DNA from 3 places in the Streptomyces sp. NPDC051569 genome. Region 3 is predicted to be linked to each of the others. Evidence: riboswitches for the same ligand, from Rfam matches in the RefSeq annotation. Region 3 holds a riboswitch; each other region holds the start of a gene.
What was found. Region 3 has a riboswitch for cobalamin ahead of ACIBAE_RS00890 (ribonucleoside-diphosphate reductase subunit alpha). Riboswitches for the same ligand answer to the same signal wherever they lie in the genome.
Positions count from the first base shown of each region.

Region 1 (9,905 bases), on a different contig from region 3:
CACCGATCCCTTCGGCGGACAGCAGGCCGGCGCCACGGTCCTTCTTCCCGCCGGCGGGAACGAAGAGGTACCGCGCCTCCACCGATCGCGCGTCGCTGTCGGAACCGAGGAATTCGGGCTGAATCCTGCCGAGGATCCCCCGGTGCAGGAATTGATGATTCATGTCGAGGAGATTCTCGTGCATGAACGAGTAATGGCAGCGCACCGTGCGCGAGAACACCATGGTCCTGTGCCGGGCCGAATGGAACTCCGGCAGCTCGGGCAGCGGTGTCGTGGCGGCCTTCTCCGGGTCGCCGGGAAAGACGAACACCAGACCGTAGGCTTCCCTGACCGGATAGGAGCGCACACCACGCGGCGGCCGCTCGGCACCCTTGGGCAAATACGGGATCTGTGAGATACGGCCGTTTCCCCGATAGGTCCAGGCGTGGTAGCAGCAGCGCAGTGTCTCGCCCTCCACGACACCCATGCTCAGAGGCACCTGACGGTGAGCGCATCGGTCCTCCAGCGCGTAGACCGCGCCACTCCCGCCCCGGTACAGCGCGATCCGCTGACCCGCGAATCGGGCGGCGAACGCTTTGCTCCGCGCCACGCTGCCCGATACGGCGACCGGGTACCAGAAATCCGGATGGATTCCGGTACGCCGAAGGTCGGTCGCGCCGCCGTCACGATCGTCGGGCGCCTGCGGCTTTCCCGCTGACCCGGATGTCATCGACCGGCCACTTGCGGACTGTGCCTCGCTCATGGTTCTCCCTCGCACGCGGGTCACGGATATGGAACGGGGAAAGAAGGCGTCCGGCGTGCGGACAGGGCGTCGCACACCCGCTCCGCCGTCTCCGGGGCGTCCGCCGACGCGGCCTTTCACGTCCCGGTCGTTCATCCCGCAGGGCTCTGGTGGCCAGGGGCGCACTGTCGCCGTTCTCCTCGATCACTCTGTGTACTTGCCACGGAATCGCCCTGATCAGGCTCGCCCCGGAGGGTGACGGAGGCGTGAGACGCCCCGTGACCGGGGATGCCCGGCGGCCCGCGCCGGCTGATGCCGTCGAAGTGCGCCGAGCTCATCCGCCTCCGCGGCCGGAAACCCTTGTGCACTCATTCGGGTGAAGCGCCGCATGGTCTTCTGTCATATGCGGAATATCACCCTGTGTAAGATTGTCGTTGCTTTGGGTGAGGTTCCATGTCTCAAGGCGAACTACCGTCACGTGCCGATCCCGCCGTGGACGCCGTGGACGCCGTGGACGCCGTGCCGCTCGGAGCACGGAGCGACGTCATCCTCCAGCAGGGGGATCACGCGCTCTTCGGAGTGAGCACGGGCAACAGTTACTTCAGCCGCCGGCGCCTGGCCCACGCGATTTCCTGGGCGGCGGCACACTTCGACGTGGTCGACGTGATCTACGCCGACCTCTATCTCGACGCGATGTGTGAAGCCTTCGGCTACGAGCTCGCGGACGCGCGCAGAAGCGCGGCCAAGCAACTGCGGGGTGTCCGGCGGCGGATTCAGGGCGCTCTGGAGGATGCGGGCAAGCCGGCGGACCGGGTGCGGGCCCGGCCGTTGTCCGACTTCCTGGAAGAGCCCGCGTATCAGGAGGTCCGGGCGCGAGCGCTGACCGCGCTGCTCACCGATACCGAGCTGCGGGCCGTGCGGGACGAGATGGCGTACCAGTTCCTCGCCAAGAGGCTGGACCCCGGAGCCTTCCCCACCACCAGGCAGGTGCAGGTGGTGCAGAGCTACGTCGATGCCGAGCTGCCGTTCTTCGTGGACAGCCCGAGCATCCTGGGCGTGGCTTCCTCCGTCCACTGCTACCACACGGTCATGGCGCTGGGGCGCCTGCTGTTCAGCGACCGTGTGGTCGGTCTGAGACCGGCCGACAACCAGGGCTACGCCATCGTCGCCTGCCAGGACTGACACCCCGGCCGCCCGTTCACCGCGAGCCGCCCGTCCAGCGCGAGCCGCCCGTTCACCGCGAGAAGACGACCCGGACAGAAAGCAGCCCACCATGTCATCACCCACCACCTCCCCCCAGACCGACCGGGCGTACGCGCCGGTGGAATGGCCGCTCTCCCGGCGGGGCGACGTCGTGCCGGCCGAGTGCGCGCGGCTACGGCAGGAAAGCCCGATCGCCCGGGTGCGGACGCTCACCGGCGACGACGCGTGGCTCGTCAGCAATTACGCCCTCGCCCGGCAGGTCCTTGAGGACGGCGAACACTTCAGCCTGCGCGCGACGGCCGCTCCGGGCATGCCGCGCCAGTACGCCTTGACGATCCCCCCGGAGGTCGTCAACACCATGGGGAACGTCAACAGCGCGGGCCTCCACCAGGAGGTGCTCAGGGCATTCGGTCCCCGGTCCGGCCCGGCGTCGGCCGAGTGGATGCGCGAGCGGGCGCACGAGCTGATCGACAGCATGGTCGAGGAAGGCCCACCGGTCGATCTGCGGGAGCGCTTCGCCGAGCCCTACGCCGCGGCCATGGTCTGCGAAGTGCTCGGCCTGCCGCGTGAGGACGGGCGCCGGCTCATGGCCGGCCTGGACCTCGGCTTTGTCACCAGCCCCGCCGTGTTCGAAGGGTGCACCGCCAACTGGGACAAGGACTACGCCTACGTGCTGCGGCACGTCCGCGCCGACCGCGAATCCCAGCGGGGCCTCATCCGGAGGCTGTGCGAGCTGCGGGACGACCCGACCCGCGATGGCGGGACCTTGACCGACGAGATGCTGGCGGCCGTCGTCACCTCCCTGTTCGGGGCCGGCGCGATGAGCACGTATGTGTTCCTGCTGCACGCCGTGCTCACCCTGGTACGACACCCGGAGATGATGCGACGTCTCCGGGACGAGCCCGAGCTGATGCCGAGCGCGGTGGAAGAACTGCTGCGCTGCACGCTGTCCATCGGGGACGGGCTGCCCCGGATCGCGCTCGGCGACGTACAGGTGGGGGACGTCCTGATCCGGGCCGGGGAACTGGTCCTCGTCTGTGTGGAAGGAGCCAATTTCGATCCCGAGCGGTTCGACGGACCCGAGCGGTTCGACATCGACCGCTCGCCCAATCCGCACCTGGCCTTCGGGGCCGGCCCCCACTTCTGCCCTGCCTCGCTTATCTCCCGCGTGCACGCCGCGGAAGCACTCACCGCGCTCCTGGAAAGCCTCCCGGCCCTGCGACTGGCCCTGCCCGCGGACCAGTTGGTCTGGCGTACGGGCAACATCAAACGCGTACCCGAACGACTCCACGTCCTGTGGTGAAGCCGCGCGGAGGATCGAGAGCCACGACGGACGGCCTCCGTCGCGGCCGCGACGGGAGCGGAGGCAGGAGACGGCCTGGTCGCGGCCGCACTCTCCGGCGCGGGCGACGCGGTGAGGGCCGGGGCGGGTGGTGACCGGCCGGGAGGGCGCGTGACGCGTTCCTCCCGGCCGTCGAAGGATCAGGAGACGGGCAGTTCCGCGCGGACGATGCGGGCCGCGGTGACCAGGTTCTCCAGGGACGCCCTGGTCTCGGGCCAGCCGCGGGTCTTCAGGCCGCAGTCGGGGTTGACCCACAGCCGTTCGGCGGGAATGGCCTCCAGTCCCTTGCGGAGAAGCGCCGCTGCCTCGTCCGCGTCGGGCACGCGCGGGGAGTGGATGTCGTACACGCCGGGGCCGGCCTCGCGCGGGTAGCCGTGCGCGGCCAGTTCGCGCGCGACCTGCATGTGGGAGCGGGCGGCCTCCAGGCTGATGACGTCGGCGTCGAGGTCATCGATGGCCTGGACGATGTCGCCGAATTCGGCATAGCACATGTGGGTGTGGATCTGGGTGTCCGGGCGTACGGCGCCGGTGGTCAGGCGGAACGACTCGGTGGCCCAGTCCAGGTAGGCGGGCCGGTCCGCCGCGCGCAGTGGCAGGGTCTCGCGCAGGGCGGGTTCGTCGACCTGGATGACCGATGTGCCCGCGGTTTCCAGGTCGGCCACCTCGTCGCGCAGGGCGAGGGCGACCTGGCGGGCGGTGTCGCCCAACGGCTGGTCGTCGCGAACGAAGGACCAGGCGAGCATGGTGACGGGGCCTGTCAGCATGCCCTTGACCGGGCGGTCGGTGAGCGACTGGGCGTACGAGGTCCAGCGCACCGTCATCGGTGCGGGCCGGGAGATGTCGCCGGCCAGGATCGGCGGGCGGACGTAGCGGGTGCCGTACGACTGGACCCAGCCGTGCTGGGTGGCGAGGTAGCCGGTGAGCTGCTCGGCGAAGTACTGGACCATGTCGTTGCGTTCGGCCTCGCCGTGCACCAGGACGTCGATGCCCGTCTTCTCCTGGAAGGAGATGACCTCGCCGATTTCGGTGGTGATCCGCTCTTCGTAACCGGCCGTGTCGATCCGGCCCGCGCGCAGGTCGGCGCGGGCCGTGCGCAGGTCGGCGGTCTGCGGGAACGAGCCGATGGTGGTCGTCGGCAGCAACGGCAGTTTGAGGTGGGCGCGCTGGGCGGAAGCACGCTCGTCGTAAGGCTGTGAGCGACGGCCGTCGGCGTCGGTGATGGTCGCGGTCCTGGCCCGTACAGCGGAGTCGCGGGTGATCGGGGAATTCTTGCGGGAGGCGAGGTCGGCGCGGTTCGCGGCGATCTCCGCGGCGACGGCGTCGGTGCCCTGGGCGAGCCCCTTGGCGAGGGTGACGATCTCGGCGGTCTTCTGGCGGGCGAAGGCGAGCCAGCGAAGGATCTGCGGGTCGATGTCCCGTTCGGCCGCCGCGTCGAGCGGGACGTGCAGCAGGGAGCAGGAGGCGGCCACGTCGACCTGGTCGGCGAGGCCGAGGAGGGTGGCGAGGGTGGCCAGCGATTTCTCGTAGTCGTTGATCCAGATGTTGCGGCCGTTGACGACGCCCGCGACGAGCCGCTTGCCGGGCAGCCCTCCGGCGGCCGCGAGGTCTTCGAGGTTGGCCGCGGCGGCGTCCGTGAAGTCGAGCGCCAGGCCGTCGATCGGGGCCTTCGCCAGGACGGGCAGAGCTTCACCGAGCCGGTCGAAGTAGGAGGCGACGAGCAGCTTCGGCCGGTCGCTCAGGCAGCCGAGGTCGCGATAGGCGCGGGCGGCGGCGTCCAGCTCGGCCGACGTGCGGTCCTGGACCAGTGCGGGCTCGTCGAGCTGGACCCACTCGGCCCCGGCGGCACGCAGGTCGGCGAGCACCTCGGCGTAGACGGGCAGCAGCCGGTCCAGCAGGGTCAGCGGTGCGAAATCCGCCGCCACGCCGGGGGCGGGCTTGGCCAGCAGAAGATACGTGACGGGGCCGACGAGCACCGGCCGGGCGGTGTGCCCGAGTGTGAGGGCTTCCGTCAGCTCGCCCACCTGCTTGGCGGAATCGGCGGTGAAGACGGTGTCCGGGCCGAGTTCGGGAACGAGGTAGTGGTAGTTGGTGTCGAACCACTTGGTCATCTCCAGCGGCGCCACGTCCTGGGTGCCGCGGGCCATCGCGAAGTAACCGTCCAGGGCATCGGCCTCGACGGCCGCACGGTGCCGCTGGGGCACGGCGCCTACCATGACACTGGTGTCCAGGATGTGGTCGTCATACGAGAAGTCACCGGTGGGCACCTCGTGGACGCCGGTGTCCGCCAGTTCCCGCCAGTTGGACCGGCGCAGGTCGGCTGCCGTTTCCCGGAGGGCGCCGACGGTGACGCGGCCCCTCCAGTAACCCTCGATGGCCTTCTTCAGTTCGCGGTTCGCACCCTGGCGGGGGTAGCCGTACACGGTGGCCCGTGCTGCCGGGGCTGTCGGCTTCGCTGTCACGGAAATCTCCTTCGCGAGATGACTCCTGAAGCTCCCGGAGACGGGACGCGGACGCGAAGGGATGACGAACCGGACCGACTGGTCGCGCCCTCGGCGCGCTCATCCGTCTGGTATGTACGCCGACCCGCCCACGAGGTCACCGGGATATCCGCACCCGATCGGTCACGTACGGGCAACGGGCAGGTCTTCGGACTCGCGGGCACACCTGCCGAGGCAGATTCCCACTGGCCGTCGCTTCCCGGATCCGCTCGGATCCAGTGCGTATGACGGCGGTCGTTCCCACTCGCCGCTGCGGGGCAGTCCCGGATTTCCACCGGGTTCCCTCTTACGACACCCTGCCTGGCGGACAGGGCGAACCAGCTGCACCCTCCAGCCTAGAGCGCGGGCAACTCCGCGTCACCTCTGCTCATATTCCGGATGCGCGCGGGCTCACCACGGGCGTCCGCGATGCGGGCCGGGCACCGTACCGGCTCGGCCCGCATCGGGACTCGTCCCGCGCTGATCACGGGCGGCTTCGGGCCCTGGATGCCGTACCAGATGTTCGGCTGCGCCTTCGGCGGCATGCCCGCCGGCTTCCTGCCCCGCGCCAGCGGCCGCCGCGAGGTCCTCCTGCTCAACCTCTCCTTGTGGCCCTTCTCCCTCGACCCGCACAGCTCCATCGCCTACCTCCCCGGGCTGCCGTTCACCGAGCAGTGGCACCGCTACCTCGCCTTCGACCTCGCCACCTCCCTCGGCTGGGACACCGGTAGCGCCGTCACCAACTTCGTGTGCGTCACCCCGGCGGGCCCGGCGGTGCTCACCACGTTCCGCAGAGCCGCCCGACGCGCCCGCTTCCGCGCACCCGTCCGGTTCCGAGAGCCCCTCGGGAGCGACCAGGCACCGTCCCGAGGGACCCGCGCGGGCTCCGCCCGGTGACGACGGATGGAACGTCGACCGGAAGAAACCGGATCCCCCACTGCCGCCGCGACCCTTGCCGCGTGGCCGGTGCGGCAGCTGTTCCGTCCGGGTGGCGGGCCGACCGGGGCGACTCAGGCGTGGAATCCGTTGCACGCGACGGGTGTGTACTTCGCCGGCCCGCCCTCGACGTGATAGAGGATCACCGTCCAGTCGCCCAGGTCGTCGCCCACCGGGAGAGCGTCGACGGTCCGTTCGCCGAAGTGGGCCCGGAAGTCGTCGGGATACCTGAGCTTGATGGTCCCGCCCGAGGACCAGGCGGAGTAGAGATCGACGGGCCTGCTGGTGAACCCGGTGCCCGTACCGGTGGACGGAAGGGGCTTGCCGGTGGAGCGGTCCGTCTCGTGCGGGGGCCGGACCCCCACGGAGACGTAGTACGGCGCGGGCCGCTTTCCCTGTCCCGCGCCCTGGGGGCGCAGCGCCACCGAGGCGGTGTCCGAGCCGGTGGTGTGCGCGACGGAGGACCGCAGGCCGGTCGGCGGTGTGGCCTCGGTGAGGCCGGCCAGGTCACAGAAGCCGATGCCCTGCGCCGCCTCCGCCGGATCCTCCGACAGGCTCCAGCGGTCCTGCGAGACACGGTCGTTCACGATATGGTCCGGCGGTCCTGCCGCCGGAGCGGTGGTGGCCGGCCGGGACGCGGTGCCGGGCGCGGAGGCGGTGCCCCCGGTCGTGGGCGCCTTTCCGGAGTCCCCGCTGTCCGCTCCTGGGAGCAGCCAGACCGTCAACGGCGCGGCGAGTGCCACCGCACCCAGCGCGAGCCAGGCCCGGCCCCGGCCGCCGCCTCGCCGACTGTCCGGCCCGCCGTACGGGGTGCTGCCGGACGGCCCCGCGGATACGGTCGCCACCGCCGGCTCCGCCTCGCGGTCCTCCGGCCGTGTCCGTGCCCCGGTCTCCGGCTCCGGCAGCGCGGGAGTGTGCGCACCGTACGGCACGGGTGGTGCGTTCACGTGCCCCGGTACGGCCGCGGGTTCGGCGTCGCGGAACAGCGAGCGGTAATGGGGGTCCGTCGCCAGCGCCGAGTCCACCGCGCAGGCGGCGATCACGGCGGCCGGCGCGGGCCGCTCCGCCGGGTCCTTGGCGACACACCGCCGGATCAGCGCCGCCAGGTCGGGCCGTACCCCCGCCACGTCGATGTCCTCGTGCACGGCCCGATAGCTCACCACCGCCGCGTTGCCCGCGCCGAACGGGGGCCGGCCCGTCGCCGTGTAGGCGAGCGTCGCCCCCAGCGCGAAAACGTCCGCCGCCGGGCCGACCTCGTTGCGCAGGACGACCTCGGGCGCCGCGTAACCGGGTGTCCCCGGCGCCATTCCGTCCCGGGTGAGAATCGTCTGCTCAAGCCCCCGGGCGATGCCGAAGTCGATCAGTTGGGGTCCCTGCGACGCGAGGATGACGTTCTGCGGTTTCAGGTCCCGGTGCGTGACGCCGTGGACATGGACCGCGGCCAGCCCCTCGGCGAGCGCCGCGACCAGCCGCAGCGCGCTGTCCGGCGGGAACGGGCCGCTCGCGGCGACCGCGCCGCGCAGGGTGGGACCCGCCACGTACTCGGTGGCCAGCCAGTACGGGGAGGTGTCGAGCGATGCCTCGATCAACTGGGCGGTGTGGACGCTGCGTACGGTCTCCACGGTCGCGGCCTCCCGCCGGAACCGGGCCAGCGACTCGGGGTGATCGCTGATCTCGTCGCGGATCACCTTCACGGCCACCAGCCGTCCGCCGGGCGACCGGCCGAGATACACCTGGCCCATGCCGCCCGCGCCGAGACGGGCGAGGAGCTGATAAGCGCCCATGCGCGCGGGGTCCTGAGGTCGCAGCTCGTCCACCGGATCGACTGTGCCACATACCTCCGCCCTCCGGACCGGTCGAGCGCGACCCGGGACGTGAGGACACCACCGCGACCTCGGCAGCGCCCCACACCCGCACACCCACGACACCGGGCGCCGCCCCACCAGGAGGGCGTCGGTGTAGCCGGCGTGAACGCGTTCACCGGCACACATCATGCGAGTGTCTGGCGATCCTGGAGTTGGTGAACCATGATGACGGGCAGAGGAGTTCACCTTGTTCCCGCACTGATGTGAGAGGTTTTCGGACGGCATGCCGGACACCAAGAAGTCGATCAAGGTGGTCAACGCTGACTCCGGCGAGGCCTACGCGGTGATCGTCCAGCACGATCCGATCACCGACAGGCGCCTGTCACTGGCCGACCTGGGCCTTTACGTCCGTTGCCTGTGGCTGCACCACCTCACCGGAGCGCAGGGCGACGTGGACTGGATGATCCGCGAACTGGGCATGCACGAAAACGAGACCCGCGCCGGACTGACCCGTCTCGCGGAGGCCGGATACATACACCTGCCCAGCGAGGACGAGACCGAGGCGTTCCGCGCGGCCCGCAACGCGTCCGGCATCCGGGCCGCACTCCAGCAGACCGGAGGCCGGCTCAGTGAGGGGGAACGCGCGACGGTGGAACGGTTCGCCGCGCTCACCGAGGACCACGCCCGCGTCGCCGCGGCGAGCGTCTTCGACGCCCTCTGTTCCGAATCCGACACCTGACAGCGCCGTTCCCGGGCCACCGCCGGTGCTCGCCACCGCGCCTCCGTCGCGCGGCCGGGCCGCCCACCCCGTCATCCGTGGCGTACTTCTCCGCGCGGGTTACGACTCCGTGGGTACGACAACCAGTTTGCGGTGGGTGGTTCCTGTTGTGAGCAGGTTCCAGCCGTGCTCGAAGTCGTCCAGGGGAATGCGCTCGATGTCGATGGTGAGCTTCCGGGCCCGTGCGAGTGTGGTGAGTTGTTCGTATGCCGCCCGGCGGACGTCCAGGGGGGTGAGAAAGATGGTGTGGCCGAGCAGGGACATCACGCGGTTGCGGAACGCGGGGGCCAGGACCGGGACCGTGGCGGACGCCGCGTTGCCCACCTGGACCAAGCGGGCCCCGGGGTTGGCCGCGTTGATGACCGGGGGAATCGCTTCGCCCCAGATCATGTCGATGATGACGTCGTAGCCGCCGGGTGCGGCGGCGCGTAGCGCTTCCTCCAGCGTCTGCGGCCGGTCGAGTCGTACCACCGCGTCAGCGCCTCGGGCGTGCCGGGTGTCCAGGGTGAGTTCGCCGCGGGCGGCGGCCACCACCCGGCCGGCGCCCAGGAGCCGGGCGGCCTGTGTCGCGATCTGCCCGACGACTCCGCCGGCGCCGAGAATCAGGACCGTCTCGCCCGCCGCCAGGTGGGCCCGGTATTCC
Region 1 covers NZ_JBITDJ010000003.1:288,980-298,884, forward strand. The annotation lists gene ACIBAE_RS07060 (Rieske 2Fe-2S domain-containing protein) at 1-709, opposite strand, end outside; gene ACIBAE_RS07065 (tRNA-dependent cyclodipeptide synthase) at 1,214-1,903, shown strand; gene ACIBAE_RS07070 (cytochrome P450) at 1,995-3,227, shown strand; gene metE (5-methyltetrahydropteroyltriglutamate--homocysteine S-methyltransferase) at 3,407-5,725, opposite strand; cobalamin riboswitch at 5,886-6,101, opposite strand; partial or broken gene ACIBAE_RS07080 (ECF transporter S component) at 6,221-6,640, shown strand; gene ACIBAE_RS07085 (protein kinase) at 6,754-8,496, opposite strand; gene ACIBAE_RS07090 (hypothetical protein) at 8,768-9,223, shown strand; gene ACIBAE_RS07095 (zinc-binding alcohol dehydrogenase family protein) at 9,323-9,905, opposite strand, start outside.
Region 1: another riboswitch for cobalamin. It lies ahead of metE (5-methyltetrahydropteroyltriglutamate--homocysteine S-methyltransferase); the one in region 3 lies ahead of ACIBAE_RS00890 (ribonucleoside-diphosphate reductase subunit alpha).

Region 2 (9,905 bases), on a different contig from region 3:
GGCGCCGATGCCACTGCTGGCTCCGGTGATGACGGCGATGGGGGTCCCCGCGGCGGTCATGACGTAACTCCTCGCGCGTGTGATCGATGTGGGCCCAGGATAGGCAGGGGGAGGGCGCGGCCGCGTGCGTCGTCCGGGGCGCGGACCTGGGGACTCACGGACCGGTCGGCGCGGGGGGCGAACGTGCCAGGCGGGTGACCCGGGGCGCGTCGGGGTGAGGGGTGGGCGGGATCGCGATGTGATCATCGGTACCTTCCCGCCATGAGTGTCATGCGCAGAGCGCTGTTGGTGGCGGTGTCCGCCGCTACGGCGGTGGTGATGGCCGCGGGTCCGGGAGCCGGTGCGGAAGCCGGGAGCGCGGGCGGACGGGGTGGCGACCCGGGTCCTGGCGGCGCTCCGGGTGCCGCGCCCGCTCCGGCTTCCATCGCTCCGGAGGCCGATCTGGCGCACCACGGGCACGCGTCCCTGTGGAGCGGTGAACTGACGATGCGGCTGGGGTCCGAGAACCACGGCCCGTCGCCGCTGCCGGACGCGACCGTACGGATCGAATTCTCGGTGCGCCTGGTGGCCGACCAGGCGCTGCCGTCGAACTGCCTGTGGGGCGGGGAGCGGATCGTACTCTGCCGTACGGGGCAGCTCCGGGCGGTCGGGCGGAGCCGGGAGATCGCCTTGGGCCTGAGGACGGTCGGCACTCCGGACGAGGTGGTCGTACGGATCGACACGGCGTGGAACGGCGGCGCGAGCGACCGCAACCTTGAGAACCACCAGCACCGGGTGCTGGTGCCGGCCACCGGGGACCTGTACGCCTTCTGACGGGATCACCCGCATCGCCCGGCGTGGCCCCGCATCGGCTCTGCGTCGGCTGCGTCGGCTCTGCGTCGGCTCCGCGTTGCCCCGATCGTCGGGCGCGTGCGCCCGTCCGCGTCGTCAGGCCGCCGCGCCGCCGAATTCGCGTACGGCGTCCTCGACGATGGCGGCCAGGCGGGCGTGGTGCGCGCCCCTCCAGTACACCTGCCCGCACGCCGTGCACTGCGCGAAGACGTCGTACGCGCGCTGCGTGCCGTGCTCCAACCGCCCCTGGACGGACTCCTTGTCGGCCGCCCCCAGCTCACCGTTGCAGGCGGTGCAGCGGGTCCACGGGGCGAGGGTGGGCGCGAACCGCTCCAGTACGTCGCGGAGCTGGTCGTCGGGGCGGGCGCTGTAGATGTACGCCCCGGCCCAGATCTCGCGCCGCCGCAGCAGCCCCCGGTCGCGGGACAGCATCACCCGGCGTTCCGTGGCGGAGAGAGTGGCCAGGGCCGGGTCGCCGAGGTCCTCGTTCTCGTACGCCGCGTCGACGCCCAGCAGCCGCAGCCGGCGGGCCAGCGTGCCGAGATGGACATCCAGGAGGAAGCGCAGGGGCGCGCCCGGCACGTGCTGCGGTCGGGGCACGGCCCGTACGTCGACGGACTCGCCCGCGGCGGGGAGGTGCGCGACGGACACCTCGCGGCCGTCGACGAGCAGCGGACCGACCTCGGTGAGGGGGACACCCAGCGACTCGACGGCATGGCCGAGGGTGGACGAGCCGTCGGTGAGCAGGGCGGTACGTCCCTCACGTCGCGCCGCCGCGACGAAGAGGCGCAGCTCAGGGGCGAAACTGATCTGGATCTCCGGTCCGTTCACCTCGTCAGCATGTCACCGGGGGAGGGAGTGAGCCAGGGCTTTCCGTGGCCGCCGTCCACACGGGGGACTCGCGCGTCAGGCGGGTCCTGCGGCGGGGCGGCTCAGCGCGGGGGTGGGGCTGGAGGCCGTCAGGTCCAGACGCCAGTTGTTGCACTGCATCAAGTGCCCGGGTGGGTACTCGAACAGGCGGGGGCCCTGAAGCGAGAAGCCCGCTTTCCGGCACAGTGCGTTCGACGCGGGATTGTCCACCGACGGGAAGGCGTGCAGATAGCGGTGCATCCGCTCGGTGCGCGCCTGCTCCACGACGGCCGCGGCCGCGGCGGCGGCGATGCCCCGCCCCTGGAATTCGGTGAGGACCCCCCATCCCGTCTCGTACAGCTGCTCGCCCTGCCAGGTCTGCTCCCAGAAACCGATCGTGCCGACCGGTTCGCCGTCCGGTAGCAGCACGATGCGGAAAATCCGCCCCTTGCCCGTCCGGTCGGCGCTCAGACCGACGTACCGTCTGTGCCGGGTGAGCAGCTGCTCTTCGGTCTCGGGCCCGCCCAGATGGGTCATCAGCTCCGGTGCGTTCGAGGCGCGGAGGAGATCGAGATCGTCCTCCGACCACGGCTCGATCCTCACCGGCGGTGCTTCGGTATTCATGGTGGGCACTGTAGGGCGACGGTCCGACAACCGGCCGCGCCGGCGATCCCGCCGCAGATCACCGTTCACCCGGCTCGCTCAACTCGCCCAACTCGCCCGGTGTGCTGAGTTGCTCGGTCTGTTCGGCTTGCTCGGGCGGCTCGGGCGGCTCGGGCGGCTCCGTCAAACCGGACTGGCGAACTGTCGCATCCTTGGACTGAACGGGCGTTCGGTGGGCAGACGTTTGACGTGCACCACTATCGGTAGCGGGTGTGGTGAGAAGGAGCGGACATGGAGATCTCCGGCATTGTCACGGCCATCGTGATCGGCATCATCATCGGCGTGCTGGGGCGACTGGTGGTGCCCGGGCGCCAGCGCATCGGCGTGCTGCTGACCATCGTCGTCGGTATCGTCGCGGCGCTGATCGGGACGGCGATCGCGGCCGCCGTGGGTGTGGCGAACACCGACGGCCCCGACTGGATCGAATGGATAATCCAGATCGCCCTGGCGGCGGTGGGTGTCGCGGCCCTGGACCGGGCGAGGGCGCGCCACTGAGCGGCTGGGGGCACTCGCGAGCGTGAGTGCCCGCCGGCTTGAGGGTGCTGGAGGACGCTGGTGTGCGCCCCGCGTGTGTGAGGGCGTTCTCAGTGCGGGCCGGTGTGCAGAGGGCGGCCGCTGAGCAGATTCCAACGGCCGTTCCTGCCACTGAGTTCGGTGGCGGACAGAGGTCGCACGTCGACGCGCCAGAACGCCTCCGGGCCGGCGCCGAGGGCGTGGACCGTGGCGGCACGGATGACGTCCGGCTCGGCCACGGCGATGACGCGTCCCCCGGGGTTGTCCGGCGCCTGGCCGGCCGTGCTCGGACGTGTGGTGAGCGCGTCGAGCCAGTGGCCGACGCGGGCGTGCAGCGCTCGGATGGATTCCCCGCCGTGCGGGGCTGACGCGGGATCCGACAGCCAGGCGGAGACCGACTGCGGCTCGGCGGCCGCTACTTCGTCGAGGGTTCTGCCCTGCCAGCGGCCCATCGCGCACGGTGCGAGATCGGCGAGCGGTGACGCGTCCAGGCCGAGCACCTCGGCGGTGCGGCGGCAGCGCCGCGAGGGGGAGACGTACAGGGCGGCGGCGCGGGGGAAGGTCTCCCGTACGGCCTCGGCCTGCCGCAGCCCGGCGGGGTCCAGTTCGTCGGTGTCGCCGTTGTCGCCGTTGTCGCCGGTGTCGTCGGGGACACCGCTGTCACCGGGGACACGGCCGCCGAAGCGGGCTTCACGCAGTGCTGTGCTGATGGCCGGTGAGATGAGCGTCACACGCGTGGTCATACGGCCTCCTCGGTGGTCGCGACGGCCCGTGGCCCTCCCCTGTTTGATGCCTGGCGATCGCCCGTATCCCGCCGTGCGCCCGACCGGTCGGGAAGGGGGGCCTCTTGGCTCGCTTGTCTGTTCGCGGTACCTTCGCGTCGATATCACGACGGCGAGACGGAAGTCCGGTGAGAGCCCGGCACGGTCGCGCCACTGTATGCCGGGTGCCGGCTGCGTACCACGCAGAGGGGCCCGGTGAGTCAGACCCGATGGCCGTCGTGCGAGCTCCACTGACTGGGACGCGAGTTCCCCAAGGAGGTTCTGTCATGGCTCAGGCCATAGCACCCCCGGCCATTTCTCCCACCAGCGCCGCGGTGACCCCTATTCCGCTGCGCGCGGTCCTGCCGTGGGCCGTGTTCGTCGGCACCCTGATGCTGGTGCTGCTGTACTTCGTCGGCGCTGAGCAGGGCGCGACGTCGGTGTTCTCCGGTGCGGGTGTGCACGAGTGGGTGCACGACGGCCGTCACCTGCTCGGCTTTCCCTGCCACTGACCGCTGACGGAGATCACGCAATGCATGCCTCCACCGTCAGAACTCTCCTCGTCCGCGGCATGATCGCGGGCGTGCTGGCCGGACTCTTCGCGTTCGCGCTGGCTTATGTGGCGGGAGAGCCTTCCGTACGGGACTCCATCGCGTTGGAGGAGACGCAGTCCGCGCCCGCTCATCAGCACGGCGCGGCCCATTCCCCGGATGCCTCCGAGGCCTCGGACGAGGAGGAGGAACTCGTCAGCCGGCCGGTCCAGTCGACGTTCGGGCTGGCCACCGGCCTCCTCGTGTACGGGGTGGCTCTGGGCGGAATCGCCTCGCTGGTCTTCTCCGTCAGCCTGGGGAGGATCGGCGGACTGGGTCCGCGGGCGACTTCGGCCCTGATCGCCGGGGCCGCCTTCCTCACCGTCTACCTGGTGCCGTTCCTCAAGTACCCGGCGATGCCACCGGCGGTGGGAAACCCGGACACCATCGGCAAGCGCACCACGATGTACTTCCTCATGATCCTGCTGAGCGTGTTGCTGGCGGCCATCGCCGTCATCGCGGGGAGAAGGCTCGCCCCGCGCCTCGGCAACTGGAACGCGACGGTCGTCGCCGGTGCCGGATACGCCGTCGTCGTCGCCGTGGCCTGCCTTGTCCTGCCCGCCAACACCGATGCCATCCCGGAGGCCTTCCCGGCCGCTCTGCTCTGGGAATTCCGGCTGGCGTCGATCGGCGTACAGGCCCTGCTCTGGACGGCCTTCGGGCTGATCTTCGGGGCGCTGGCCGAGCGGGTGCTCCAGCCGCGTCAGGCGGTGCCGGCCACCGTCCGGACGGCCCCGTAACCCCCCTGCGTGTGCTCGTGGGGCCCGGCGTATTCACGCCGGGCCCCACCGCGTCTCCCGCCCGCGACCTTTCCGCGCGTGCTGTCCGCCGCTCGATGCCCGTCGAGGCTCCGTGCCCCCGGCCAGTAGAGTTCGGGGTCGGCCTTCCCCGGTCATTCCCCCAGTCCAGAGGTATGTGGCAGTGAGCCCTGCACCCCCCGCGCTCCCCGTGACCGTTGTCGGGATCGGCGCCGACGGGTGGCCCGGCCTGGCGGAGGATGCGCGGCGGGCGCTGCGCGAAGCCGATGTGCTGATCGGTGGGCCCCGGCAGCTGGAGCTTCTCCCCGTGGACGAGTGCGGCGGCGAGCGGGTGGCCTGGCCGTCGCCGTTGCGGCCCGCCGTTCCCGGGCTGCTCGCCGCGCACGCCGGCCGGCGGGTCTCCGTGCTGGCCAGCGGGGACCCGATGTTCTACGGGATCGGGCGGGCCCTGTCCGAGGTCGTGGGCGCCGGGGCGTTGCGGGTGCTGCCGCATCCGTCGTCGGTGTCGTACGCCTGCGCGCGGCTCGGCTGGCCCGTGGAGGAGACCGAGGTCGTCACGCTCGTCGGCCGTCCCGCCGAGCGGTTGGCCGCCGCCCTCCACGACGGCCGCCGGATCCTGGTCCTCAGCGCCGGGGCCGCCACCCCCGCCGAGGTCGCGGCGCTGCTGCGTGAGCGGGGGTACGGGCCGAGCCGTATGCACGTACTCGAACAGCTGGGGGCACAGCGGGAACGGCACGTCGACGGCACCGCGCGGGACTGGGCGGAGCCGGCGGGCGATCCGCTGAACGTCGTGGCGGTCGAGTGCCGCCGCGCCCCGGACGCGCCGCGGCTCGGAGCCGTACCCGGCCTGCCGGACACCGCGTACGAGCATGACGGTCAGCTCACCAAGCGTCATGTACGGGCCGCCACGCTGGCCGTGCTCGCGCCCGCGCCCGGGGAGACGCTGTGGGATGTCGGGGGCGGGTCGGGATCGATCGCGGTGGAATGGATGCGTACGCACCATGCGTGTCGTGCGGTGTCGGTGGAGCGCGATCCCGTACGGGCGGAACGTATCGGCCGCAACGCGCGGACTCTCGGCGTCCCCGGCCTGCGGGTCGTCACGGGCGCGGCCCCCGGTGTGCTGGCGGGGCTGCCGGTGCCGGACGCGGTGTTCATCGGCGGCGGGCTGACCGCGCCGGGGCTGCTGGAAGCGTGCTGGGCGGCGCTGCCGGTGGGCGGCCGGCTGGTCGCGAACACGGTGACGCTGGAGTCCGAGGCGCTGCTGGCCGAGTGGTATCGCCGGTTCGGCGGCGACCTCGTACGCCTCGCGGTCGCGCACGCCGTCCCGGTGGGCGGATTCACCGGCTGGCGACAGGCCATGCCGGTCACCCAGTGGGCCGTCACGAAAGACCTTTCGCACGTCCCCTCGGGGGAATCCTCAGGAGAAGAACGATGACGGTGTACTTCATCGGCGCCGGCCCCGGCGCCGCCGACCTGATCACGGTGCGGGGCGCGCGCAGGCTCGCGGAGTGCGGTGTGTGCCTGTACGCGGGAAGCCTGGTGCCGCGCGAACTGCTGGCCGATTGCCCGCCGGACGCGCGGCTCATCGACACGGCCCGGATGGACCTGGACGGCATCACGGCGGAACTGGTCCGCGCGCACGAGGAGGGCCAGGACGTGGCCCGGCTGCACTCCGGTGACCCGTCGGTGTTCAGCGCGGTCGCGGAGCAGATGCGGCGACTGGACGCGGCGGGGGTGCCGTACGAAGTGGTCCCGGGAGTACCGGCGTTCGCGGCGGCGGCAGCCGCCCTGAAGCGCGAACTGACCGTACCGACGGTGGGCCAGACCGTCATCCTGACCCGCGTCGCCCAGCAGGCCACCCCGATGCCGGAGGGCGAGGACCTGGCCACGCTCGGGAAGAGCGGAGCGCTGCTGGTACTGCACCTCGCGGCGAGGTACGTCGACCGGGTCGTGGCGGAACTGCTGCCGCACTACGGCGCGGACTGCCCGGCGGCGGTGGTGGCGATGGCCAGCCGCCCGGACGAACTGGTCCTGCGGGGAACGCTGGGGGACATCGCCGAGCAGGTGAAGGCGGCGGGCGTGGTGCGGACGGCGGTCATCATGGTGGGCCGGACGCTGGGAGCGGAACAGTTCAGGGACAGCCACCTGTACTCACCGGAGCGGGACAGGCGGGAACCGCACGCCTGTTGAGGGGCGAGGGCTGAGGCGGCTGGGAGCCGGGGCGACCGAGGAGCGCGCTGACCGGTCACCGGTCACATGTGACCGGTGAGTGCCGCCAGGGGGCGGACAGGAGCATGATCAGCCACCGGTGGCCCCGTCGCCGACCGGCGGGAACCGCTGACCAGCGCCACCACTCTCGTGCGGCGAAGGCAGCAGGCCCCACCGAACCGTCTCGGTGGGGGCCACTGCGTACGCCGACGTTGCCTCAAACGCTGTCTTCGCCTTGGGGGGGCGGACCGAATCCGCTCCTCGGTCAGGGGAGCGAGAGGGGACGCCGGAACGGGTTGGACCGACAACGCCCCCGTCCTCACCACCCCCACCGGCAAGCCGCTCGAACCCCGGCAGCCTCAGATGTCACCACCGTCTCCCTCCGGAGCAGGGCCCCGCGCGATCAGCTGCCACCATCGCAGGCATTCGACCGCCATCCTGCTGCCAGAACAAGGCGCCGGCTCATCGTGGTCAAGGAGCTCCTCGGCTCGCGCCCGCATGCGTGTCACGTTCAAGCGCCTGGTGGACCTGCGCAAGCGGCGCTCGGCGACCATCCGCGACGTGCTGGGCGTCAAGAACATGTGGCACGTCGGCCCCTCCCCTGAGTGGCCGCTCACGGTCCTGATCATCGATGAGGCGCACACGTACTTCCGCGAGTACAAGGGCAGCGACGCCGAGACGAAACGTTTGGCCGCGTTGACGGCGGAAAACGCCCGACTGGTGGAGGACCTGGTCAAGAAGGGCCGCAGCGTCGGCATCCTGGTGATCCTGATCAGCCAGAAGACCACCGGTGATGCCATCCCCACCTTCATCCGCGACGTGTGCCCCATCGGGCTGTCCTTCGCGCAGAAGACCGTGGAAGCCGCCGTGGCCGCGCTGGGCGACGACATCCGCAACTGGCCCGACGCCAGCCCCGTCACCTTGCAGGACCCCGCCTACGTCGGCGTCGCCGTGATGGCGATGCAGGGCCGCCCCGGCTACACGCGCATCCGCACCCCCTACGTCTCAGACGCCGACGCGGCCCGCGTCGCCGAAGATACCTCGCACCTGACCGCCGACCCGGACCTGTGCCTGGACGCCCTCCTCGACTCGACCGGCCGGACATTCCCCGACGACGAAGGACCGGACGGCGCCCCTGTCCCGCTCGCCAAGTAGACCGAACAACCCATGCCAGAAAGAAGGTCGAGGATATGACGGAGGAGCGGTTCACCCGGCGCACCGTGACCGTGGTCATGGCGGTCATCGCGGCCCTGGCCTTCGTCTTCTCCTTCGGCAACGTCTGGGCGCTCGCCCTGCGGCTCGGCGTTCCCCACCCGATCGCGCCGCTGATCGCCCCTATGGTGGACCTGTCGGTCGTCGGGCTCCTGGTCGCCCTGCGGTTCCTGGCCCTGCGCGGTGTGCCCAAGGCGGAGCTGCGGGCCGGTAACCGACTGCTGCACCTGTGCGGGCTGCTCACCCTCGCGCTGAACACCGCCGAACCCCTGCTGGCCGGACGCTACGGACGGGCCTGCCTGGACACCGTCGCCCCGCTCCTGCTCCTCGGCTGGGGCCACGTCGGCCCCGCCTTCCTCGCCCAGTTCCACACCCACACCCGCCCCACCCAGAACCTGGAGGCCACCGCCGCCACCCCTGCCGCCGATCCGGTGCCCGACGTCGCACCATCACCCGAATCGGCACCCCCGATGCCCGCCCCGCAGTTCGTCGCCTCCCTGATCGAGGAGCTGGAGCCCGCTCCGGCCGCCGCTCTGCCCACCACCGTCGCCAAGACGGCCCACTCCGCCTCCGGCCCGGCTCTGCCGGTCGCCCTGCTGGACGCGGCCCGGCGCATCGCGGACACTCACCGCGCCGATCACGAAGCGCCTATCACAGCGGCCCAGTTGGGGACTCGCATGGGCGTTGCCCTGCCGGTGGCCACCGCCGCTCTCGCTCAGCTCTGAGCCCCGTCCCTCACCGGCCGCATCCCCCTCGCTCAGCCCCACGCCCGTCCATGGGCCTGGTTCGTCATGCCCCGAGCAGCACCAAGACGCCTCTTCGCCTGGCTGGTTGCTGCTCGGGGCCACCCCGCCCGACAGAAGGGACACGCCCCGAATGGTCACCCTGGACCTGCGCCACGTGGCAAGCCCCGCCGTACGGGACCTGCTCCACCTCGTCAACCACCCCGACTTCGACCGCGCACAGCAGCAGATCGAACACCTCGGCGGCTGCACCGAACCCGTCCGCCTCACCGGCCAGAGCACCACCGTCGATGCCATGACCGGGGAGGTGCTGCGCTCCTACAGCTCCGCCGAGGAGCCCACGGGCAGCCTGCTCACTACGTGCGGCAACCGCCGCTCCTCCCGCTGCCCGGCCTGCTCCCGTCTCTACGCCGCCGACACCTACCACCTCATCCGCGCCGGCCTCTCCGGCGGCAAGACCATCCCCGACACCGTCCGCACCCACCCCCGCGTCTTCGCCACCCTCACCGCCCCCTCCTTCGGCCCCGTTCACAACCGCCCCGACGCCCGGCCCTGCCGCTGCGGAACCCGGCACGAACCCACAGACACGCTGCTCGGCACGCCGCTCAATCCGGCGACGTACGACTACGCGGGCGCGGTCCTGTTCAACGCCCACGCCGGAGCCTTGTGGGCCCGCTTCGCGATCTACCTACGGCGCGAACTCGCCACCCGGCTCGGCCTGACCCAGAAGGCCGCCCGCGCGGTGTTTCGAGTGTCCTTCGCCAAAGTCGCCGAGTA
Region 2 covers NZ_JBITDJ010000033.1:27,461-37,365, forward strand. The annotation lists gene ACIBAE_RS28410 (SDR family NAD(P)-dependent oxidoreductase) at 1-60, opposite strand, end outside; gene ACIBAE_RS28415 (hypothetical protein) at 262-813, shown strand; gene ACIBAE_RS28420 (Mut7-C RNAse domain-containing protein) at 928-1,662, opposite strand; gene ACIBAE_RS28425 (GNAT family N-acetyltransferase) at 1,738-2,304, opposite strand; gene ACIBAE_RS28430 (GlsB/YeaQ/YmgE family stress response membrane protein) at 2,575-2,838, shown strand; gene ACIBAE_RS28435 (histidine phosphatase family protein) at 2,928-3,599, opposite strand; cobalamin riboswitch at 3,715-3,865, shown strand; gene ACIBAE_RS28440 (CbtB-domain containing protein) at 3,905-4,129, shown strand; gene ACIBAE_RS28445 (CbtA family protein) at 4,150-4,947, shown strand; gene cbiE (precorrin-6y C5,15-methyltransferase (decarboxylating) subunit CbiE) at 5,129-6,400, shown strand; gene cobM (precorrin-4 C(11)-methyltransferase) at 6,397-7,155, shown strand; gene ACIBAE_RS28460 (hypothetical protein) at 7,672-8,328, shown strand; gene ACIBAE_RS28465 (DUF2637 domain-containing protein) at 8,364-9,110, shown strand; gene ACIBAE_RS28470 (replication initiator) at 9,262-9,905, shown strand, end outside.
Region 2: another riboswitch for cobalamin. It lies ahead of ACIBAE_RS28440 (CbtB-domain containing protein); the one in region 3 lies ahead of ACIBAE_RS00890 (ribonucleoside-diphosphate reductase subunit alpha).

Region 3 (9,905 bases):
CTCGCTACGAGATCGTCCCCAACGACTGACGTGTGGGACGTATGACGGTCCCCGCCGGTGCGTCGCCGGTGCGCCCGGGAGCGGGCCGGCGGCGCGCGGCGCCGTCGGCGGGGACCAAGTGGCCCTTTCCGGGCCGGGGTTGACGCGCGTCGACCGGTAGGCCAGTCTCGGCCTCGGCGCCGCCCTGTCCACCTGTGAGTCCCTGTGAGGGAGATCCGATGCTCAGACGTCCGCTCCGCCTGCTGCTCAGCTTTGTCATGGCCATGTCTTTTGCTTGGGCCGGTACGCTCGCCACGGCGGGCACCGCGCACGCCGACGGCTGCTACACCTGGTCGCGCACACTCTCCCAGGGCGCCTCGGGCGCCGATGTCACCCAGCTCCAGATCCGGGTCGCCGGGTACCCCGGCAGCGGCGCCGTGCTCGCCATCGACGGCGCCTACGGACCAGGGACGGCCGCCGCCGTCAAGCGCTTCCAGTCCGCGTACGGGCTGGCCGCCGACGGCGTCGCGGGCCCCGGGACCTTCAGCAAGCTCTACGCGCTCCAGGACGACGACTGCACACCGGTCCACTTCAGCTACGCCGAGCTGAACGACTGCAACACCACCTGGGCGGGCGGAGCGGTCGACGCCACCACCGCCAAGTCCAACGCCCTGCGCACGATGTGGAAGCTGGAAGCGCTCCGGCACGCGCTGGGCGACAAGCCGATCACCGTGACGAGCGGCTTCCGCTCCCAGGCATGCAACAGTTCGGTCGGCGGAGCGGCGAGCAGCCGTCATCTGTACGGTGACGCCGCCGACCTCGCCGCCGGAGCGAACTCCCTGTGCGCCCTGGACCTGGAGGCCCGCAACCACGGCTTCAACGGCATCCTCGGCCCCGGCTACCCGGACCACGGCGACCACGCTCACGTCGACCACCGGCCGAGCCGCTTCTGGTCGGCGCCCAACTGCGGTATCTGACCGCGCCTCTCCGTACGGACGAGCGCGCTCCGCCCGGCCGGTGCGGCCGGCACCGTGTGGAGCGCGTCACCGGCGTGCCCGCCGGCCGTGCCGGTGGCCAGGGCCGTAACTCCCAGGCCCGTGGCCGGAGTCGGGACCGCCGCACCACATGCCACCAGGCGCGTACGCGCGAGAACGCCCATGCCGGGCACCCTCAGCCGCCGTACGCGCCTGGTGTCGTCCTCGTGGACGCCCTCCCGGACGTCGTCCTTCTCAGAAGTCGTCGTCGAAGCCGACCGTGCCCTCGACCGCGACCTGGTAGGCCGACGGACGGCGCTCGAAGAAGTTCGTCAGCTCCTGGACACCCTGCAGCTCCATGAAGGAGAACGGGTTCTCCGAGCCGTACACCGGGGCGAAACCGAGGCGCTGGAGGCGCTGGTCGGCGACGCACTGGAGGTACTCGCGCATCGACTCGGTGTTCATGCCCGGCAGGCCGTCGCCGCACAGGTCGCGGCCGAACTGGAGCTCCGCCTCGACGGCCTCCTTCAGCATGTCCGTGACCTGCTGCTGGAGGGCGTCGTCGAACAGCTCCGGCTCCTCCTTGCGGACCGTGTCCACGACCTCGAACGCGAAGTTCATGTGCATGGTCTCGTCCCGGAACACCCAGTTTGTGCCGGTGGCGAGACCGTGCAGCAGACCGCGCGAGCGGAACCAGTACACGTACGCGAAGGCGCCGTAGAAGAACAGCCCCTCGATGCAGGCCGCGAAGCAGATCAGGTTGAGCAGGAAGCGCCGGCGGTCCGCCTGCGTCTCCAGCCGGTCGATCTTCTCGACCGAGTCGATCCACTTGAAGCAGAACTGCGCCTTCTCGCGGATCGACGGGATCTCCTCCACCGCGTCGAAGGCCGCCGCGCGGTCCGCCGGGTCGGGCAGATACGTGTCCAGCAGGGTCAGATAGAACTGGACGTGCACGGCCTCCTCGAAGAGCTGGCGGGAGAGGTACAGCCGCGCCTCGGGGGAGTTGATGTGCTTGTAGAGCGTCAGCACCAGGTTGTTCGACACGATCGAGTCGCCCGTCGCGAAGAACGCGACCAGCCGGCCGATCATGTGCTGCTCGGCGGGGCTGAGCTTGGCGAGGTCGGCGACGTCGGAGTGGAGGTCGACCTCCTCCACCGTCCAGGTGTTCTTGATCGCGTCCCGGTAGCGGTCGTAGAAGTCCGGGTAGCGCATCGGCCGCAGCGTCAGTTCGAAGCCGGGGTCCAGCAGGTTCTTCGTCTTCTCGGTGGAGATCTCGGTGGACATCACTGACAGGCCTCGCAGGACTCGGGGTTTTCCAGGGAGCAGGCGATCGCGTCCGCGTCGGGAGCCGTGGGACCGGCCTGCTGGAGGGGGATGGCCGCCGCCGGGGAGGCGGTGGCCGCCGCCGCACCACCGCCCGCCGCGCGGGCGATGCGGGTCGCCGGGCGCGAGCGCAGGTAGTACGTCGTCTTGAGCCCCTTCTTCCAGGCGTACGCGTACATCGAGCTGAGCTTCCCGATGGTCGGCGTCTCCAGGAACAGGTTCAGCGACTGGCTCTGGTCGAGGAACGGCGTACGGGCCGCCGCCATGTCGATCAGACCGCGCTGCGGGATCTCCCACGCCGTGCGGTACAGATCGCGGATCTCCGCCGGTACCCAGGTGAAGCCCGCCACCGAGCCGTTGGACTCGCGCAGCGCCTCACGCGTCTGCGCGTCCCAGACACCGAGGTCCTTGAGGTCCCGCACCAGATACGAGTTGACCTGGAGGAACTCACCCGACAGCGTCTCGCGCTTGAAGAGGTTGGAGACCTGCGGCTCGATGCACTCGTACACACCCGCGATGGAGGCGATGGTCGCCGTCGGGGCGATCGCCAGCAGCAGCGAGTTGCGCATGCCGGTCGTGGCGATCCGGGCGCGCAGCGCGGCCCAGCGCTCCGGCCAGGTCAGCTCGACGTCGTAGTGGTCGGGGTGCAGCACACCGCGCGCCGCGCGCGTCTGCGACCACGCGGGGAGCGGGCCACTCCGCTCGGCGAGGTCGCAGGACGCCTCGTACGCGGCGAGCATGATGCGCTCGGCGATCTTCGTGGAGAGCGCGGAGGCCTCGGCGGAGTCGAAGGCGAGGCGCTTCTTGAAGAAGACGTCCTGGAGACCCATCGCGCCCAGGCCCACCGGACGCCACTTGGCGTTGGAGCGGCCGGCCTGGTCGGTCGGGTAGAAGTTGATGTCCACGACCCGGTCGAGGAAGGTCACGGCGGTACGGACGGTCTCGTCGAGCCGTTCCCAGTCGATCTCGCCGGAAGCCAGCACGAACGAGCCCAGGTTGATCGAGCCGAGGTTGCAGACGGCGGTCTCCCCGTCGTCCGTCACCTCCAGGATCTCCGTGCAGAGGTTGGAGGAGTGCACGACCTTGCCGGGCTCGGCCGTCTGGTTGGCCGTGCGGTTCGACGCGTCCTTGAAGGTCATCCAGCCGTTGCCGGTCTGGGCGAGCGTACGCATCATCCGGCCGTACAGCTCACGGGCCGGGATGGTCTTGCGGGCCAGGCCCGCCGCCTCCGCCTCCCGGTAGGCCGCGTCGAAGTCGTCGCCCCACAGGTCGACCAGCTGCGGCACGTCGGCGGGCGAGAACAGCGACCAGTCGCCGTCCGTCTCGACCCGGCGCATGAACTCGTCCGGGATCCAGTGCGCGAGGTTCAGGTTGTGCGTACGCCGGGCGTCCTCACCGGTGTTGTCGCGCAGCTCCAGGAACTCCTCGATGTCGGAGTGCCAGGTCTCCAGGTAGACGGCGGCGGCGCCCTTGCGCCGGCCGCCCTGGTTCACGGCGGCGACCGAGGCGTCCAGGGTCTTCAGGAACGGGACGATGCCGTTGGAGTGACCGTTGGTGCCACGGATCAGCGAACCGCGCGAGCGGACCCGGGAGTACGAGAGGCCGATGCCGCCCGCGTGCTTCGACAGCCGGGCCACCTGGTGGTAGCGGTCGTAGATCGAGTCCAGCTCGTCCAGCGGGGAGTCCAGCAGGTAGCAGGACGACATCTGCGGGTGGCGCGTACCGGAGTTGAAGAGGGTCGGCGAGGACGGCAGGTAGTCCAGGCGGCTCATCAGCCCGTACAGCGCGGCGACCTCGTCCAGCGCGCGGACGCTGTCGTCCTCGGCGAGGCCGGAGGCGACGCGGAGCATGAAGTGCTGCGGCGTCTCGATGACCTGGCGGGTGATCGGGTGCCGGAGCAGGTAGCGGCTGAAGAGCGTCCGCAGCCCGAAGTAACCGAAGCGGTCGTCGGCGGCCGGATCGATCATCTCGTCGAGGCGGGACGCGTGCAGCGTCACGAAGTCGGCCGTCCGGTCGGCGATCAGGCCCTCGCGGTGGCCGACGGCGACCGACGCGGAGAACGACACCGCGCCCTGTCCGGCCGCTTCCTCGGCGATGGTGCGGGTGAGCAGCCGGGCGGCCAGCCGGGAGTAGGCCGGGTCCTCGGAGATCAGTCCTGCGGCTGCCTCGGTGGCGAGCTCACGCAACTCGGCCTCGTCCGACCGGGCGTTGCGGCCGCGCAGCGCGGCGGCCGCGACCTTGCCGGGGTCGGTGTCGGGCAGATCGGCGGTCAGGTCCGTCAGGACCCGCAGCAGCGCGGTCCCCGGTTCGTCGGTCACCTGTGCGGCGGCCTCGGACGTGCCTGAAACCGGATCGGCTGGCGCGATGGTCACGTGGTGCTCTCCCTCGCTCGGCTCTGGGCCGTCGGGAGGGGAGCGGGGGCGCGCACAGCCGTACGACCCGTATACGGGCAGCACGAGGTGTGGCGTCCACCGGCCCAGCCTCGAGGCCCGGACGTCTTGGCACCCGGATCGGTCGAGCCGGATGCGCTGCCGGCAGGTGTTCGGACTCGTGGGTACGACGAAGCACACCACATCACACCGTTGCGGGACAGTTCCGGATTCGCACCGGATTCCCCTGCGTCGACAGCGAGCACGAGCATACATGTGGGGGCCTGTTCATGAACGTGCCCCCACATGTTGTGTCGTGCGGCACTTCTCCCCTGCTGTCGGCCCCCTCCGCTATCGTCGGAAGGACCAAGGAGGTGCCCCGATGACGGCCATCGATTACGCGACGTAGATCCTCCCGGAGGAGTTCGACGAGGCCACCCGGATACTGGCCCGCACCATCGAGGGCATCCGGCTGGAACTCATCGACGGGAAGATCAGGAGCAGGGTTGTGCCGGACGGGGATCACGGGCGCATCATCGAGTGGCTGACACGCATCTGCATGCAGTCGCGCCCGGAGCTGTGGCTCTATCCCGACCAGGGGCTCAAGGTGCAGGCCTACCGTAAGGGCCGGGCCCGGCCGGACGGCTCCCTGGCGCTCAGCGGCGCTTTCGTCGGCCAGGGCGAGTGGGGCGACGCCGCCCCGGTTCTGATGGCGGTCGAGGTCACCTCGTACGACTCCGACTCCGACTCCGATGAGCGGGACCGGGTGGAGAAGCCGCGCGCGTACGCGCAGACCAAGATCCCGGTCTATCTGCTGATCGACCGGGACAGCTGCGAGGTGACGGTCTACAGCGAGCCTGACGGGGTGCGGTACGAGAGCGCGCGCACCGTGCCGTTCGGCAAGGGGATCACGCTGCCCGATCCGGTGGGGATCACGCTGGAGACCGAGGCGCTCAAGGAATGGGTGCGCTGAGCGGCGGACGGGCCGCCGGGTGAGCCGGCGGCCCGTCCCTCTCCTGAGCGGCCGCGTCAGTGCACCGGGTCCGCCGCCGTGGCGGGTGGCAGTTCGGCCACCACGCCCGGGTCACCGGCGTCGGCCGTGTAGTCGGAAGGGCTCGTCTCGTCGATGCCGTCCGGCGCCTTCGCCGCGCGCAGCACGAACGTCAGCACGAGCGTCACCACCACGTTGAGCACGAACGCGGTGAGTCCGATGTAGCCGATCTCCCCGAGCCCGGGGATCTCGTTCGACGATCCGCCGAAGTGCTTCTGCGTCGGGCTGGCGACGCCGTACGCGGCGGCCGTGCCGTACGCCATACCGGCGGCCCAGCCGGCGAGCAGCGCCCAGCGGTGGAACCAGCGGGTGAACAGGCCGCCGACCAGCGCCGGCATCGTCTGGAGGATCCAGATGCCGCCCAGCAGCTGGAAGTTGATCGCGACCGTCTTGTCCATGGACAGCACGAAGGCCAGCGCGCCCACCTTCACCAGCAGCGAGACCAGCTTGGAGACCTTGGTTTCCTGCGCCGGGGTCGCGTCGGGCTTGAGGAAGTCCTTGTAGATGTTGCGCGTGAAGAGATTGGCCGCCGCGATCGACATGATGGCGGCCGGCACGAGCGCGCCGATGCCGATGGCCGCGAAGGCCACGCCCGCGAACCAGTCGGGGAACATGTTCTCGAAGAGCTGCGGGATCGCCAGCTGCGTGTTGTCGACCTTGATGCCGGCGGCGATCGCCATGAAGCCGAGCAGCGCCAGCAGACCCAGCATCAGTGAGTACAGCGGCAGGATCGTGGTGTTGCGCCGGATCACCTCGCGGCTGCGGCTGGAGAGCGTCGCCGTGATGGAGTGCGGATACATGAAGAGCGCGAGCGCGGAGCCGAGCGCCAGCGTGGCGTACCCCCACTGCCCGGCGGCGCCCGGCGCGAGCGCGCCGCGCGGCTGGCCGGTCTTCGGATTGGGCTGTGCGAACGCCTCACCCGCCTTGGCGAAGATGTCGTCGAAGCCGCCCAGCTTGATCGGGATGTAGATGATCGCGACCAGTATCACGACATAGATCAGGCCGTCCTTGACGAAGGCGATCAGCGCGGGCGCCCGCAGGCCGGAGGAGTAGGTGTACGCGGCCAGCACGGCGAACGCGATCAGCAGCGGCAGGTCCCTGACGAACCAGTGGGTGTTCTCGCCGCCGCCGATGCCCATCACGTCCAGCACCGCCTGGATGCCGACGAGCTGGAGCGCGATGTAGGGCATCGTGGCGAGGATGCCGGTGAGGGCGACCGCCAGCGAGAGCCCCTTCGAGCCGAAGCGGCCCCGGACGAAGTCCGAGGTGGTGACGTACCCGTGCTTGTGCGACACCGACCAGAGCCGGGGCAGGAAGGTGAAGATGAGCGGGTAGACGAGGATGGTGTACGGCACGGCGAAGAAGCCGGCCGCGCCCGCCGCGTAGATGGCGGCGGGGACGGCGACAAAGGTGTACGCCGTGTAGAGGTCGCCACCGAGCAGGAACCAGGTGACCCAGGTGCCGAACGACCGTCCGCCCAGGCCCCATTCGTCGAGGCTCTGCTCGTTCTCCGCCCTGCGCCAGCGCGCGGCCAGGAAGCCCATGGCCGTGACGGCCAGGAAGAAGAAGATGAAGACGGCGAGTGCCACGCCGTTCACGCCGTCCTTCATCGCGCCGCACCCGCCTTTCCGGCGCTCCGGGCGAGCCGTCCGCGCTGGTCCCGCTGCCACAGCTGATACGCGATCAGGGTGAGCGCGGTCGAGATCACGACCCAGAGCATCTGGTACCAGTAGAAGAACGGGATGCCGATGAAGTCCGGCTCGACCTTGGCGTAGGAACTCACCCAGAGCAGCGCCACGAAGGGCGCGAAGAGGCAGAGGGCGATGACCACCCGCAGCGGGGTGACCGTGGGCGGTTTCTCTTCAGGAACTTCTGACACGGTGGCTCCGTTCCCCTGGTTGATCGCCTGGCGTAATGCGCAGGAAATCTAGGGGGAGGGGCGGGGTCGCCGTAACCCCCCGTCCGTATTCCGGTACGCGAACGGAGCGGCGAACCGGTCCCCCGGGCACGGTTGCTGACCGTTCGTCCGCGCCGGGGCCGTACGGGGTCCGTACTGGGCCTGTACCGGGCCGTGCCGGGGGCGTACGGGGTCGTGCCGGGGGCGGTACCGCAGGCCGGTCCGGGTCGCCGGCTGCGACTGGGCCGAACGGGTGACTCGGCCGAGGGCGCTCAGCCGATCGGGCGGCTCAGCCGTGCCACGAACTTGTAGCGGTCGCCCCGGTAGACCGAGCGCACCCATTCCACCGGCTCGCCGGCCGCGTCGACGGAGTGCCGGGACAGCATCAGCATCGGCAGGCCGACGTCCGTACCGAGCAGCCCGGCCTCGCGCGGTGTGGCCAGCGAGGTCTCGATGGTCTCCTCGGCCTCCGCCAGCCGTACGTCGTACACCTCGGCCAACGCCGTGTAGAGGGAGGTGTACTTGACGAGCGACCGGCGCAGCGCGGGGAAACGCTTCGCCGAGAGGTGCGTGGTCTCGATGGCCATCGGCTCACCACTGGCCAGCCGCAGCCGCTCGATCCGCAGCACCCGTCCGCCGGCCGAGATGTCGAGCAGTCCGGCCAGGGTGTCGTCGGCCGTGACGTAGCCGATCTCCAGCAACTGCGAGGTGGGCTCCAGGCCTTGGGCCCGCATGTCCTCGGTGTACGAGGTGAGCTGGAGGGCCTGGGAGACCTTGGGCTTGGCGACGAAGGTGCCCTTGCCCTGGATGCGTTCCAGCCGGCCCTCGACGACGAGCTCCTGGAGCGCCTGCCGTACGGTGGTGCGCGAGGTGTCGAACTCGGCGGCGAGTGTCCGCTCCGGAGGTACCGGCGTACCGGGTGGCAGCGTCTCCGTCATGTCGAGCAAGTGCCGCTTCAGCCGGTAGTACTTGGGCACGCGCGCCGTGCGGATCGCGGCCCCGCCCTCGGTCTCGGTGCCGCCCCCGTCCGTGGCCATAACCTGCCTTCCCGACTTCTGCGCTGCTGCCGTCACCGGCTCCTCCGTCTGTCGCGGCTCACATGGTGGCACGGGCCGGTCATGGGTCGCCGCCCTCCCTCAGGTGTCGGTCCGATAACGGACACGACTGCCCTTCTTATACACCCTTGACACCTATAAAGGTCTAGGCCAAGCTCCCCGTACTGGTCTAAACCATTAAAGACCAGGTCCCAGCCCCGGCAGTACTCGGCGTAAGTCTTCGCGGTGGGCGGGGGGTTGCAGTAATCCCTGAGGAGGGTGGCGTGAAGCGCAAGCTCATCGCGGCGGTCGGCGTCGCGGGCATGTTGGTCAGCATCGCGGCGTGTGGCTCGGAGGACAAGAAGGGCGGGGCGGCCCAGGCCGAGTCCGTCAAGGAGCTCACCGTCTGGCTGACGGTCGACGCCCAGAACAACTGGCCGGAGCTGGTGAAGGCCGCCGACGACGCGGTCGCCAAGAAGCACCCGGGCATCGAGATCAAGCACGAGTACTACGGCTGGCCCGACAAGAACGCCAAGCTCGACGCGGTTCTCGCCACCGACAAGGCCCCGGACGTTGTCGAGATGGGCAACACCGAGATGCTCGGCTACACCGTGAAGGGTGCCTTCGCCGAGATAGACCCGTCCAAGTTCGACAACTCCGACGCCTGGCTCGACGGCCTCAAGGCATCGGTGACGTACGGCGGCAAGGCCTACGGCGTGCCGTACTACGCGGGCGGCCGCGTCGCCAACTGGCGCAAGGACGTCGCCAAGGACGCCGGCATCACGGCCGTCCCGAAGACGTACGCCGAGCTGACCGCCGACCTGGACAAGATCCAGGCCAAGAAGGGCGACAAGTTCAGCGCCTGGTACCAGCCCTCCCGTGACTGGTACGCGGCCATGTCCTTCGTGTACGACGCCGGCGGCTCCATCGCCAAGGAGGACGGCGGCACGTTCAAGTCCAACCTGTCCTCGCCGGAGTCCCTCAAGGGGCTGGGCGAGTACAAGGACGTCCTCGACAAGTGGATGAAGGGCGACAAGACCAAGGACGAGTCCGACCGTTACACCGTCTACGGCCTGGGCAACGCCGGCATGATCTTCGGCGCGGCCTGGGAAGGGTCGGCCACCGAGGACCCGAAGGTCGACAAGACCGGCAAGCTCAAGGGCAACCTCGAGAACTTCGTGATGCCCGGCCCGTCCGGCAACAACATGCCCGTCTTCCTGGGCGGTTCGGACCTCGCGGTCCCGGTCAAGTCCAAGGCGCAGGCCACCGCCGCCGAGT
Region 3 covers NZ_JBITDJ010000001.1:217,523-227,427, forward strand. The annotation lists gene def (peptide deformylase) at 1-29, shown strand, start outside; gene ACIBAE_RS00880 (D-Ala-D-Ala carboxypeptidase family metallohydrolase) at 219-956, shown strand; gene ACIBAE_RS00885 (ribonucleotide-diphosphate reductase subunit beta) at 1,209-2,237, opposite strand; gene ACIBAE_RS00890 (ribonucleoside-diphosphate reductase subunit alpha) at 2,237-4,648, opposite strand; cobalamin riboswitch at 4,792-4,924, opposite strand; gene ACIBAE_RS00895 (Uma2 family endonuclease) at 5,055-5,618, shown strand; gene mctP (monocarboxylate uptake permease MctP) at 5,675-7,306, opposite strand; gene ACIBAE_RS00905 (DUF3311 domain-containing protein) at 7,303-7,575, opposite strand; gene ACIBAE_RS00910 (GntR family transcriptional regulator) at 7,866-8,630, opposite strand; gene ACIBAE_RS00915 (extracellular solute-binding protein) at 8,912-9,905, shown strand, end outside.